DNA from 3 places in the Massilimicrobiota sp. An142 genome. Region 3 is predicted to be linked to each of the others. Evidence: a T-box and tRNA genes for the amino acid it is inferred to sense, from the RefSeq annotation. Region 3 holds a T-box; the other regions hold tRNA genes.
The links. The T-box of region 3 lies ahead of leuS (leucine--tRNA ligase). A T-box ahead of a tRNA ligase gene usually reads a tRNA of that ligase, here a tRNA-Leu.
Positions count from the first base shown of each region.

Region 1: it has a tRNA-Leu gene. The T-box ahead of leuS (leucine--tRNA ligase) is inferred to sense a tRNA for this amino acid. The anticodon was not compared.
Region 2: it has a tRNA-Leu gene. The T-box ahead of leuS (leucine--tRNA ligase) is inferred to sense a tRNA for this amino acid. The anticodon was not compared.

Region 1 is NZ_NFLD01000001.1:133,734-138,032, reverse strand. Features, by position in the region: gene B5E87_RS00725 (RsmF rRNA methyltransferase first C-terminal domain-containing protein) at 1-1,237, opposite strand, end outside; gene B5E87_RS00720 (DNA-3-methyladenine glycosylase I) at 1,320-1,865, shown strand; tRNA gene B5E87_RS00715 (tRNA-Leu) at 1,909-1,993, shown strand; gene B5E87_RS00710 (IS1096 element passenger TnpR family protein) at 2,320-3,150, shown strand; gene rpsD (30S ribosomal protein S4) at 3,439-4,044, shown strand; gene B5E87_RS00700 (septation ring formation regulator EzrA) at 4,201-4,299, shown strand, end outside.
Region 2 is NZ_NFLD01000031.1:23,360-27,658, forward strand. Features, by position in the region: gene B5E87_RS11850 (Tex family protein) at 1-1,549, opposite strand, end outside; tRNA gene B5E87_RS11855 (tRNA-Leu) at 1,601-1,686, opposite strand; tRNA gene B5E87_RS11860 (tRNA-Leu) at 1,699-1,784, opposite strand; gene pepV (dipeptidase PepV) at 1,847-3,217, opposite strand; gene B5E87_RS11870 (NUDIX hydrolase) at 3,317-3,739, shown strand; gene B5E87_RS11875 (cadherin-like beta sandwich domain-containing protein) at 3,750-4,299, opposite strand, start outside.
Region 3 is NZ_NFLD01000002.1:117,023-121,321, forward strand. Features, by position in the region: gene B5E87_RS01675 (hypothetical protein) at 1-149, shown strand, start outside; gene sspI (small acid-soluble spore protein SspI) at 144-335, opposite strand; gene B5E87_RS01685 (M48 family metallopeptidase) at 395-1,060, shown strand; gene B5E87_RS01690 (TrmH family RNA methyltransferase) at 1,057-1,782, shown strand; T-box leader at 1,828-2,033, shown strand; gene leuS (leucine--tRNA ligase) at 2,069-4,299, shown strand, end outside.

The sequences.
Region 1 (4,299 bases), on a different contig from region 3:
TGACACCATAACCTTTGTGGTTTGATCCCTGGATGGCTTCTCCATGCAAATACTGTTTGATTTCATCATCATTTTCATGAAAGCGATAAAACTGTTTGACGTCTTTTTGAGTTAATGTTAAAGCTAAAGCAAGACTTGGTTCAAATCTGTTTTTCTTACATTCCCCTAGATAAAGTCCATTGCGTAAAACACGTATTCCTTGTAAATCAGGGAATTGAGGCATGAGAGCATAAATATGATTATGATTGTCATAAAGATAATCAGGAGTAGGAATGTTGAGATATTTCTGATAAAATTCATCAACCAGTTTTTGATTTTGTTTAGAAATATGAGGTTTCATAGGCTTGTATTTTTTAGATACAGACTGACCATTTTTTTGAATGCAGGCAATGAAATGTCCCTCGCCCTGATAATGATGCGGATATAAACGAACAACTCCATCTAGTCCAATGCCATTAGCCATTCCATGACTTCTTTTGAGTGGCTTTAAACAACAATCATATCGTTCAAGAATATATTTGATCTGTTCTTCATTTTCTTTTGTATTATATGTACAGGTAGAATAAATCAGTGTCCCTCCAGGCTTTAATAATTGCATCGCCTGATCAATCAATTGTCGTTGAATATAGGCACATTCCTGTACTTTTTCAGGAGACCATGTTGTGATAGCTTGTTCATCTTTTCTAAACATTCCTTCACCACTACAAGGTGCATCTAAAATGATTTTATCAAAAAATTCAGGAAGAATTTTTGTAAATTGAATAGGATCACAATTGGTTACAATGGTATTTTTTAAACCAAACCTTTCAATATTTTCAGAAAGAATTTTGGCTCGCAATGTATTGATATCATTGGTAATCATTAAACCTTGAGGACCTAATCGACTAGCTACTGCACAGCTCTTTCCTCCTGGAGCACCACACATATCTAATACATAATCATCTTTTTGGATGTCTAAAAAATGAGCAACAAGCATGGCACTTGGTTCTTGAATATAATACAAACCACAAGAGAAAAAAGGAGATTTTCCTAGTGGGTATTTTTCATAATCAAAATAATATCCATCTGGTACAACTGGATGGGGAGAAATAGCATCCTGATTGAAATAATGTAAACAATCCTTTTTTAAAGGATTTAAATAAAAAGCTTTAACAGGAGGCTTTTGTAATGATTGTATAAAATCATCATATTCATCTTTTAATATTGTTTTCATTTCATTTTTAAATAATTCATTCATTTTGTTCACCAATGCTATTATACAAGTGAAAAATGTCTATGTAAACTAGAAAAGATATGTTAAAATAAGAAACGGTGATGGTATGAAAAGGTGTCAATGGGCATATAATGAGCGTTTAATCGCTTATCATGATCATATATGGGGTATTCCTCAACATGATGAAACGCAATTATATAAAATGTTAGTTTTAGAAGGTTTACAGGCAGGACTGAGCTGGGATATTATTTTAAAAAAAGAAGAATTATATGATAAGGCTCTTGATCATTTTGATTATCATCGCATTGCCTTATATGATTCAAAAAAATATGATGAGTTAATGCAAACAGAAGGATTGATCAAGAACCGTTTAAAAATGAAGGCAATTATAACGAATGCCAAAGCTTTTCTTGAAATTCAAAAACAATATGGAAGTTTTGATTCTTTTATATGGTCTTATGTTGATTTTCAACCGGTTCAACATCATTATCAGACATCACAGGATGTTCCATCAAGTGATGATCTGTCTATACAAATCTCTAAAGATTTAAAAAAACATGGTTTTTGTTTTGTAGGTCCAACAATTATATATAGTTATTTGCAGGCTATTGGTATATATAATGATCATGAAATAAATTGCGATTTTTATTGATTTTTAAAAAGATATGTAATATAATAAATAAGCAATTTGATTTGCCTGAGTGGCGAAACTGGTATACGCACAGCACTCAAAATGCTGCGACCTATGTCATGTCGGTTCGAGTCCGACCTCAGGCACCAATTGAATACAAAGTCATGGAAAAGATTTCTTTTTCATTAACATGAAGGTATCGAACAAGATAAAGAATTTTGTTCGATATTTTTTTATGGCTCAATACATATTTTTATACACAAGATGATGAAATTGGTTTGACTGATAGCTATTTCAAGGATTTTTGCGTGATAGATTTTCATATAAAATTCGACAGGATAAAAGAAAAAATGACTATATTTGATAATATTCTTGCAAAAAAATGACGAAAAAGTGAAGAAAATAGATCAAAAACATATGTTATTCTATAAATATTTTGGAAATATTGTAAAATAAAATCAGGAGGTGTAAAAATATGTTAGAAAATCATATTTTTGAATGTGTTGATCATATTTATGATGATATTATTTTAAATGGATCTGATGAATTAAAAGATATTATTCGTCAATTTGAAGATGTAGCAGGAGATGAAAGTCCTTATTTTTTAAAGAAAGGTATTATGTTAGCCATGACATTATGTTTGAATCAGCTTCAATTTCAGGATGAATTGTTTGAAGGTGTTTTACAGGAATATTTAGAACATATGATGGAAGCCATTCCTGAAATGAAGAAAACAGTTATATGTCGTATTGTGGTTAGAGAGTTAGAAAAGTATATTCATCGCCAGGTACGTATCCCTTATCATATGCCTTTAGATGAATTGGCATATTATATATTAACCATATTTCAGGCAGAGGGTACTCATCTTTTTACATTTATAACTGATCAGGGAAAATTTGGTTGTGATCAATGTGATGAAGAAATGTTAGATGATTATGCATCAGATGTTTTCTTAGATGAACTAGATTTGAAAAAGGGAGATACTTTTTCGTTATGGTATGATTTTGGTGATGATTATATATTTGATATTCAGATTCAAGATATTGAACAACACCCAAATGTACAAACTCTTCATGATATAGAAATTATGGCTGGAGAAGGCTTTGGTATTTGGGAAGATGAACATTCACTTTTGGATATGTATTATCATGATAGACAAGCTTTCGTTGAGCATATTCAAGATTTAGGTTTGAATTTGGATGACTTTATTTTTGAAGCATTTGATGTAGATACTGCAAATGGTGCTTTATTTGATGATTATGAATTTTTAAAACATGCTTATATGTATGATGAATATGAAATGTAATGGTTTGTGTTTTTGAATGGAGACTATAAAAACGTGATTTGAGGATGGAAAATAAAGATAAAATAGATATTCTGTTGATATTGAAAAAAATATTTGACAATATAAAAAAGCTTGTTATAATGTATTAGTGCAATAAATGATAGCAGCACATAGAGGGTTAGCCCATGCGTTTGTGACAAAGGGATGTAGAGTATCTTGCTGCAAAGAGAAATACTTAGTACAAACACACCCTAACTGATCTATGCATGTTATTGTTTTATGCCAAATAAAACAATAGGAGGAAAGAAAATGTCACGTTATACTGGACCACAATGGAAAAAATCTAGACGTTTAGGTTTTTCAACATTAGAAACTGGTAGAGAATTAGCAAGAAGACCATATGCACCTGGTCAACATGGTCAAAAAAGAAAGAAATTAACAGAATATGGATTACAATTAGCTGAAAAACAAAAAGTAAGACATATGTATGGAGTTAATGAAAAACAATTCCATAACACATTCAAAAGAGCTGGAAAAATGGAAGGAGTTACTGGTTACAATTTCTTCTGTTTACTAGAATCTAGATTGGATAATATTGTTTATAGATTAGGTTTTGCAACAACAAGAAGACAAGCAAGACAGTTAGTTAACCATGGACATATTTTATTAAATGGAGTTAAAACTGATATCGCTTCTTGTCAAGTTAAAGTTGGAGATGTTATTTCTGTTAAAGAACGTTCTCGTTCATTAGAAATTATCAAAAACGCTTTAGCTTCTCAAACACATGTACCAGGATTTGTTGAAGTTGATGCTGATAAAATGGAAGGTAAATTCATCAGATTACCTGAAAGATCAGAATTAAATCAAGAAATCAATGAATCACTTATCGTTGAATACTACAACCGTTTAGGATAAGATGATCAATATCAAAGTATTGGACAGTTATTTTGTTCAATACTTTTTTCTTTTGATGGCAGTATATCTCTTGTCTATGTAGGATTTTGGAAAAAGATGATGAAATACCTTTCTATTTATGATAAAATAAAACTTAGGAAAAGAGAGGAATTTTAAATGATGGATAATATTGTGAGATTGATTGAACAAATAGGTATACGTAATCTCATTTTTATAGGTATAGGTATTGTTGCGCTTGTAATACTACTTTTATTT
Region 2 (4,299 bases), on a different contig from region 3:
CTTCACGATATTTCACAATATTTTTAGCTGTAGACATTGATAAACCAGATACATATTGTAGTAATGAAGGAGACGCTGTATTAATATTAACTCCTACCTGATTGACAACTTTTTCTACCACAAAATCTAACTGTTCTGTTAATTTCTTTTGATTCATATCATGTTGATATTGACCAACTGAAATAGCCTTTGGCTCAATTTTAACAAGTTCTGCTAAAGGATCTTGTAAACGTCTGGCAATAGAAACAGCTGACCTTTCTTCTACCTGATAATCTGGAAATTCTTCCTTAGCAATTGTACTTGCAGAATAAACGCTAGCTCCCGCTTCAGACACGATGACATATTGTACATCTAGATTATATTTCTTAATAAACTGCGCTATAAAGCTTTCTGTTTCGCGACTGGCAGTTCCATTTCCAATAGCAATAATTTCAATTTGGTATTTTTGAATCATAGACAGTAATATTTTTTCATCCTTAGTGTAATCATCTTTAGGTATAGTAATGAAAACTTTATGAATATCTAACACTTTACCAGTTGGATCAATAGCTGCTAATTTACATCCTGTTCTAAAAGCTGGATCAACCCCTAATACATATTTATCTTTCATTGGTGCCTGTAATAAAAGATTTTCCAAATTTACTGAAAAAACATTTAATGCCTGTTCCTGTGCTTTTTCTGTTAATTCATTACGAACTTCTCTTTCTACAGATGGGAAAATCAAACGTTTAAATGCATCTTTAACAGTATCTTCAATAAAGGTATCTAGCGACGATTCACGTCTACGCATAACACCATTATAAATATATTGAATAAAGCGATCTGTATCAATATCAATAGAAACCGTTAATACCTTTTCTTTTTCAGCACGATTAATCGCAAGAATTCGATGTGATGCAATATACTGAACCCTTTCCTGATAATCATAATACATTTCATAAATCCCATCTTCTTGATCAGGATTTTTCTTTTTGACATGAGAAGAGATCATACCTGTCTTATAAATCATATCTTTTGTATATTTTCGATAACGTGGTTCATCACTTATTTGTTCTGCAATAATATCTTTGGCTCCATGAATAGCTTCTTCAATAGTTAATACTTGCTCATTTAAATATTTTTGGGCTTCTTTTTCCAAATCGAAAGTTCTAGGTAATTTTAAAATCGATTGAGCCAATGGCTCTAATCCTTTTGCCTTAGCAATAGATGCCTTAGTTTTCTTTTTCTCTTTAAATGGTCTATAAAAATCTTCAACTTCACTTAATTTAGAAGCATTTAAAATATTATGTTTTAATTCTTCAGTTAATAAACCTTTTTCATCAATTAAACGAATAACATCATCTTTTCGTTCCTGAAGATTGACCTGATATTCATATACTTTTGAAATTTCTCTAATTTGTTCTTCATTTAATCCACCTGTTTTTTCTTTACGATAACGTGCTATAAAAGGAACAGTAGCTCCTTCTTCTAATAAAGATAAAACATTTTGAATTTGTTGTTCTTGAATGGATAATTCTTCAGCCATTTTTTGTATAATTTCTTGATTCATAAAAATCCTCCAATAATAAAAAAACACATTGATAAACAATGCTCAATCAATTGGTGCATCTGATGAGACTCGAACTCACACGGATTAAATCCACTACCGCCTGAAGATAGCGTGTCTACCAATTCCACCACAGATGCGTAAAACAAAAATGGTGCAGGCGATGAGATTTGAACTCACACGGAAATACTTCCACTACCCCCTCAAGATAGCGTGTCTACCATTCCACCACGCCTGCAATTAGTGTTTATATTATAACAAAAATCATATTTCTATGCAATAAGGAATAGAGAATTCACTCTATTCCTTAATCAAATCATAAATAGCTTTTGCATAGATAGCTGTTGCCTTCATTAAATCATCAATAGAAATTTCTTCATTATTTTGATGAATCTTATTATCACTATCTGGGAATTCAATACCAAAAGCAACACAATTAGGCATTGTTTTGGCATATGTGCCACCACCAATAGCCTGTGGTTGATGATTATGATCACCTGTAAATTCAACATAAGCATTATGCAACTTTTGAATCAATTCACTTTGAGGATCTATATATAAAGCTTTTCCTAAATGATGTGTTTCTTTTAATCCATAAATGTTAAGACATTTTTGCATTTTTGCTGTCAACTGTTCATCTGTCACTTCATGAGGAACACGCATGTCTATAATCATATTAACATGTCCATTCTTGTAATTGATAACCCCTAAATTCACTGTTAATGGACCCATTAATCCCGTATAAGCAATACCTAATTTTTCCCCATAACAATCATTATAAAAATATTGATCAATAAATTGAACTAATTGATTTTGTGATATAGTTGATAAATAATGACACATATATACAGCCCCATTAATTCCTAATTCTGGTGTAGAGGCATGAGCAGATTTTCCAATCAAAACAAGTTTTGTATGATTTCCTTCTTCTTCAACATATCCATCTAATTGGTGAGCAGATAAATATTCAGCAAATGATTCTCTATATTGTTTATATGAACCTGTTAAATAAGCTTCACAAACTTCTGGAACAATATTTGCTCTATTTCCAGAATAAAGTCCTATTAAATTATCGTTTTCAATTTCACCAATTATTTTAAAATTAACACCTGCTTTTTCTCCATAGACAACAGGAAATTCTGCATCTGGTGTAAACCCCATTGAAGGATAAGGTTTCTTTGTAAAATAATATTGCATACATTTTGAACCATTTTCTTCATTACATCCAAAAATCACTCTTGTTTTCATTTTTACAGGTAAATTTAATTCATGAATAATTTTAGCAGCATAGTATGCAGCAATGAGTGGTCCTTTATCATCAGCAACTCCTCGCCCATATAACTTTTCATTTTTTAAAGTTGCTGCAAATGGTTCACTGTTCCATCCACTCTCATTGCAAGGCACAACATCCAAATGTCCTAAAATACCAAAAGTTTCTTCTCCCTCCCCTATATCAATATGTCCTGCATAACCATCAACATTTTCACAAACAAATCCATCTCTCTCACCTATTTCTAACATAGCATCTAACGCATCACGACATGCTTTTCCAAATGGTTGTCCTTCGTTAGCTGTTGTTTCATCTAAAATAGATGGTATTTTACATAATGTCTGTATATCTTCTATCATTTTATCTTTTCTTTTATAGACTTCTTCTAAAAAATCAATCATTTTAAAATCACCTCTCAATTATTATAGCAAACATTTTTAATAAAACGATACTTTTTGTAAAAAAAATGATATGATATATAAAATGGAGGGAATAAACATATGGAAAATATCAGATTTCATATTACCGTCAAAGCTATTGTCATTTATCATCAAAAAATCCTGATTCTCAAAAGAGTACGTCCTTCTAGTGATGGACTTGGTTTTTGGGAACTTCCTGGAGGTGGATTAGAATATGGTGAAACACCACACCAGGCTCTTATTAGAGAATTAAAAGAGGAAACAAATTTAGATGTGAGAATCATCAAACCAGTGTATACTTTTACAGCCGTTCGACCTGACTATCAAACCGTTGGTATTGGCTTTTTAGCTATTCCAACCAATGATCATGTTCAAATCTCTCATGAACACACTGAATATCGTTTTGTTTCTAGTGATGAATTACTTAATTATGTTGATCAGAAAATCTATGATGACATTATTACAACACTTAAAGAATATGAATCAATGAATATTGAAGATTAAAAAATCAAGGTTACCCTTGATTTTTTCGTTCATAATAATCTTTTATAGCAGAAATTGATTTCTTTTTAAAACTTATATACATATATCCAAGTACCGCAGTTGATACAACAAATAGAGCTGTTGTTCCAATAAATACATATGTTAATGTATTATCATTTTTTTCTTCAACAGGAGTATATTTTTGTAATGTCCCTTCAGTATCTTCATATGTATATAATTGAGTTTCCCCAGCTTCATTCATTAAATAGACAAGTGTGTAATGTGATAAAGCCTCATCTTCAAATTTCCATCCATTTAATTCAACATCACCAATTTTAATAGTTACTGTTTTTAAATCTTGGATAGCTTCTAAATTATCTGGGGCATCCATAAGAACATATGTTTTTCCATTAACAGCTACAGTTTGATATTTACTCAAAACTTTATTATTATCTACATCATAAATATAAAATCCTGTGCTATCATCTTCATTTTGTAAATATAATAAAGTCAATCCCATATCTTTATTTTGTAAAGCTGTCACATCTTTATTGTCAATTTTTATTGTTGATTTTTCAAAT
Region 3 (4,299 bases):
TTGTTTTATGCTTGATTGCGATTATTTTGTTCTTTGTTCCAATGTTGGATTTATTTCAATGGAATTTTATTTTCTTATGTCTGTTTATTGCATTAAGACAAGTGAAACAATTATATATTCATAAAAAAAGACCATCAAATGGTCTATAAAAGAGCACTCAGGCTTTGTAAAAAATGTTGTTTAGAAGTCTGATCCAAAGAATTATAGTATTCTTCAAAAAGAACACCTAAACCAACAAGAATTGTTTCTTCTTGAGAAGCAATACCTTCATCAATCGTTTCTTGGAGTTGTGCTGGAGAAAATCCTTTGAGATTCATTAAAAGTGCTTCACGCATTTTATCAGTCCTTTCTTATATAATATGGGATAAATATTTTGATTTATACAGGGAGTTTTATGAAAGAGTATCAAATCTTATTAAATGGTGAAACGATAACATATCAGTTAACATATAAGTATATGAAAAATATACGTATGCGTGTTAAAGGTGGAATGTTATTTGTCAGTGCACCTTATGGAACACCATTAGAATATATTGAAAAAACAATACAGACTTATCAAAAACGCATACTGAAACAAATCAATGCTTATCAGCCTTATGCTCAATATTGTGATCATGGATATGTCTTGATTTTTAATCAGCGATATCGTATTGTTTTACATGATATAGGAATAAAAAAATGTCAATTTCATCATCGGGATATTTATGTTTATCATCGTGATATACAAACATGTATTGAAAAAATGTGTCGTCAAATATTACATGATTACATTGAAGAGAAAATCATTGCTTATTTAGCTTATGATTTTGATTTAGATATGCCTTTGATTGAGATTAAAAAATATAAGAGTCGATGGGGAAGCTGTTATTATCGTGATCATCGTGTTTCTTTTCATTTAGGACTTATTCATTTGGAAAAAGAACTTATTGATTATGTCATTCTTCATGAACTCGTACACTTTTTACAGCCTAATCACTCTGCTTTGTTTTATCAGGAAATAGCTCAAAGAATGCCTTGTTATAAGGAAATTCAAAAACGTTTAAAGGAGAAGCATACATGATTACATCTATACAAAATGAAACAATAAAAAAAATCATGAAATTGAAACAAAAGAAATACCGTGATTTAGAAGATCAATTTTTAATTGAAGGGTATCATTTGGTTGAAGAAGCTAAAAAAGCCAATTGTATTGAAACAATTATTACAACGCTTCATGAAACATTTGAAGAACCAACGATTTATGTATCTTCCAATGTCATGGAAAAGCTCGCTTTTACAAAGACACCACAACCTATTATGGCCATCTGTCATAAACCACATCATCGTCTTTTCAATACCAATCATCAGCGTTATCTGTTATTGGATAATATTCAAGATCCTGGTAATTTAGGAACAATTATCAGAACAGCATTAGCACTGGGCTATGATCAAATTATCATGTCCTATAATAGTGTGGATTTATATAATGATAAAGTCATTCGTGCAACACAGGGAGCACTTTTTCAAATGTCCATCTGTCAAATGGATTTGATAGAAGCTATCACGTCACTCCAACAAAATGATGTCAGAGTTTATGGAACATCATTACATCAGGCACAACCTATTCATCACTATCAGCCACAAGACAAAATGGCTTTTGTGTTAGGTAATGAAGGACAGGGTGTTTCCCAAGCTGTTTTAGATGCATGTGATGCTCACTTATATATTCCTATTCAAGCCATCGAATCTTTAAATGTTGCGATTGCTGGAGCTATTGTTATGTATCATTTTCCTAAAATTTAAGAAAAGATTTGCAAAATAATAAACATATGATATAATATTCTGTGTTTAGAATCGATGAAAAGGAGTAGTAGTTGTTGATACTTTTTAGAGAGTCTATGGGTGGTGGAAATAGACAGGTTAGACAATGAACTCGCCTTGGAGATACAAAGATGAAAAGAGTAGTCTTTGTCGTTAACTGCGTTAAAGTTTTGAGAGCATATATGGATTCCATATATGAACTAAGGTGGTATCGCGATCAAGTCGTCCTTAGAAGGACGGCTTTTTATATTATAAGGAGGGATAAATGATGCCATTTGATCATCAAGCCATTGAAAAGAAGTGGCAAAAATATTGGGATGAACATCAGACTTTCTATACTGATGTTTGGGATTTTTCAAAACCTAAATACTATGCTTTAGATATGTTTCCATATCCATCAGGACAAGGATTACATGTTGGACATCCTGAAGGATATACAGCAACAGATATTATGTCACGTATGAAAAGAATGCAGGGATATAATGTTTTACATCCAATGGGATTTGATGCTTTTGGATTACCAGCTGAACAATATGCGATTAAAACAGGAAATCACCCTGAAGGATTTACACGTCATAATATTGAAACTTTTACACATCAGTTAAAGATGTTAGGTTTTTCATTTGATTGGGATAAATGTATTTCTACTTGCGATCCTGATTATTATCATTGGACACAATGGATTTTTAAACAACTTTATGAAGATGGTTTAGCTAAAAATGTGGATATTCCAGTAAACTGGTGTGAAGAATTAGGAACTGTTTTAGCTAATGATGAAATCATTGATGGAAAAAGTGAACGTGGGGGATACCCAGTTATTAGAAAGAATATGAAACAGTGGGTTATTGATATTCCTGCTTATGCTGAAAAATTATTGGCTGGTTTAGAGGATGTTGATTGGCCTGAATCTACCAAAGAAATTCAAAGAAACTGGATTGGAAAATCTATTGGTGCTCATGTGCATTTTCAAGTTGATGGACATGATGAACAGTTTACTGTGTTTACAACACGTTGTGATACGCTTTTTGGCGCAACTTATTGTGTGTTAGCTCCTGAACATGAATTGGTAGCTAAGATTACAACACCACAACAAAAAGAAGCGATTGAAGCCTATGTGAAAGTCTGTGCCACAAAATCTGAATTAGAACGTACTGAATTAAATAAAGATAAAACAGGTGTCTTTACTGGTGCTTATGCGATTAACCCAGTGAATCAAAAGAAAATACCTATCTGGATTTCAGATTATGTTTTAGCAGGATACGGAACTGGTGCTATTATGGCGGTTCCTGCTCATGATGATCGTGATTGGGAATTTGCGAATAAATTTGGTCTTGAAATTATTCCAGTGCTTGAAGGTGGAGATGTCACAAAAGAAGCATGGACACAGGATGGAAATCATATTAATTCTGATTTCTTAAATGGTATGAATAAAGAAGATGCCATTGAAACAATGATTCAATGGTTAACTGATCATCATTGTGGTGAAAAGAAAGTGAATTATCGTTTAAGAGAATGGATCTTTGCACGTCAAAGATACTGGGGAGAACCAATTCCAGTGATTAATTTTGATGATGGAACTTCCGTTGCATTATCAGATGATGAATTACCATTGATTTTACCACCATTAGAAGATTACTCACCTTCTAAGAGTGGAGCATCACCATTGGATAAAGCTACAGACTGGGTGAATGTCACTGTGAATGGAAAAGCTGGAAAACGTGAAACAAGTACAATGCCAGGAAGTGCGGGAAGCAGCTGGTATTATATGCGATACATTGATCCACATAATGATCATGCGATTGCTGATAGAAAGTTATTGGATTACTGGTTACCAGTTGATTTATATGTTGGTGGACCAGAACATGCTGTTGGACACTTATTATATTCTCGTATGTGGAATCGTTATTTATATGATAAAGGATATTTGTCACATCCTGAGCCATTCCAGAAATTATATCATCAAGGTATGATTTTAGGAACAAATGGTGAAAAAATGAGTAAATCTAAAGGGAATGTCATTAACCCTGATGATATTGTTCAAACTTATGGGGCTGATACATTAAGGGTTTATGAAATGTTTATGGGACCTTTGGAAGCAAGTAAACCATGGAGTGAAACAGGTGTTGACGGTGCTAGAAAATGGTTGGATCGTGTGTATCGTTTGATTGTAGAATCTGATAAATTAAGTGATGAAAATGATCATTCATTAGACTTTGTTTATCATTCTACTGTCAAAAAAGTCACTCATGATTATGAAACATTAGGATTTAATACTGCTATTTCACAAATGATGATTTTTGTTAATGAAGCTTATAAAGCTAAAACTGTTTATCGTCCATATGCTGAAAACTTAGTCAAAATGTTAAGCTGTATCGCTCCACATGTCTGTGAAGAAATGTGGCAGTTACTTGGACATGATGAAACATTAGCTTATGAACCATGGCCAACATATGATGAAGCTATGTTGGAACAGTCAACAATTGAAATGGCTGTACAGGT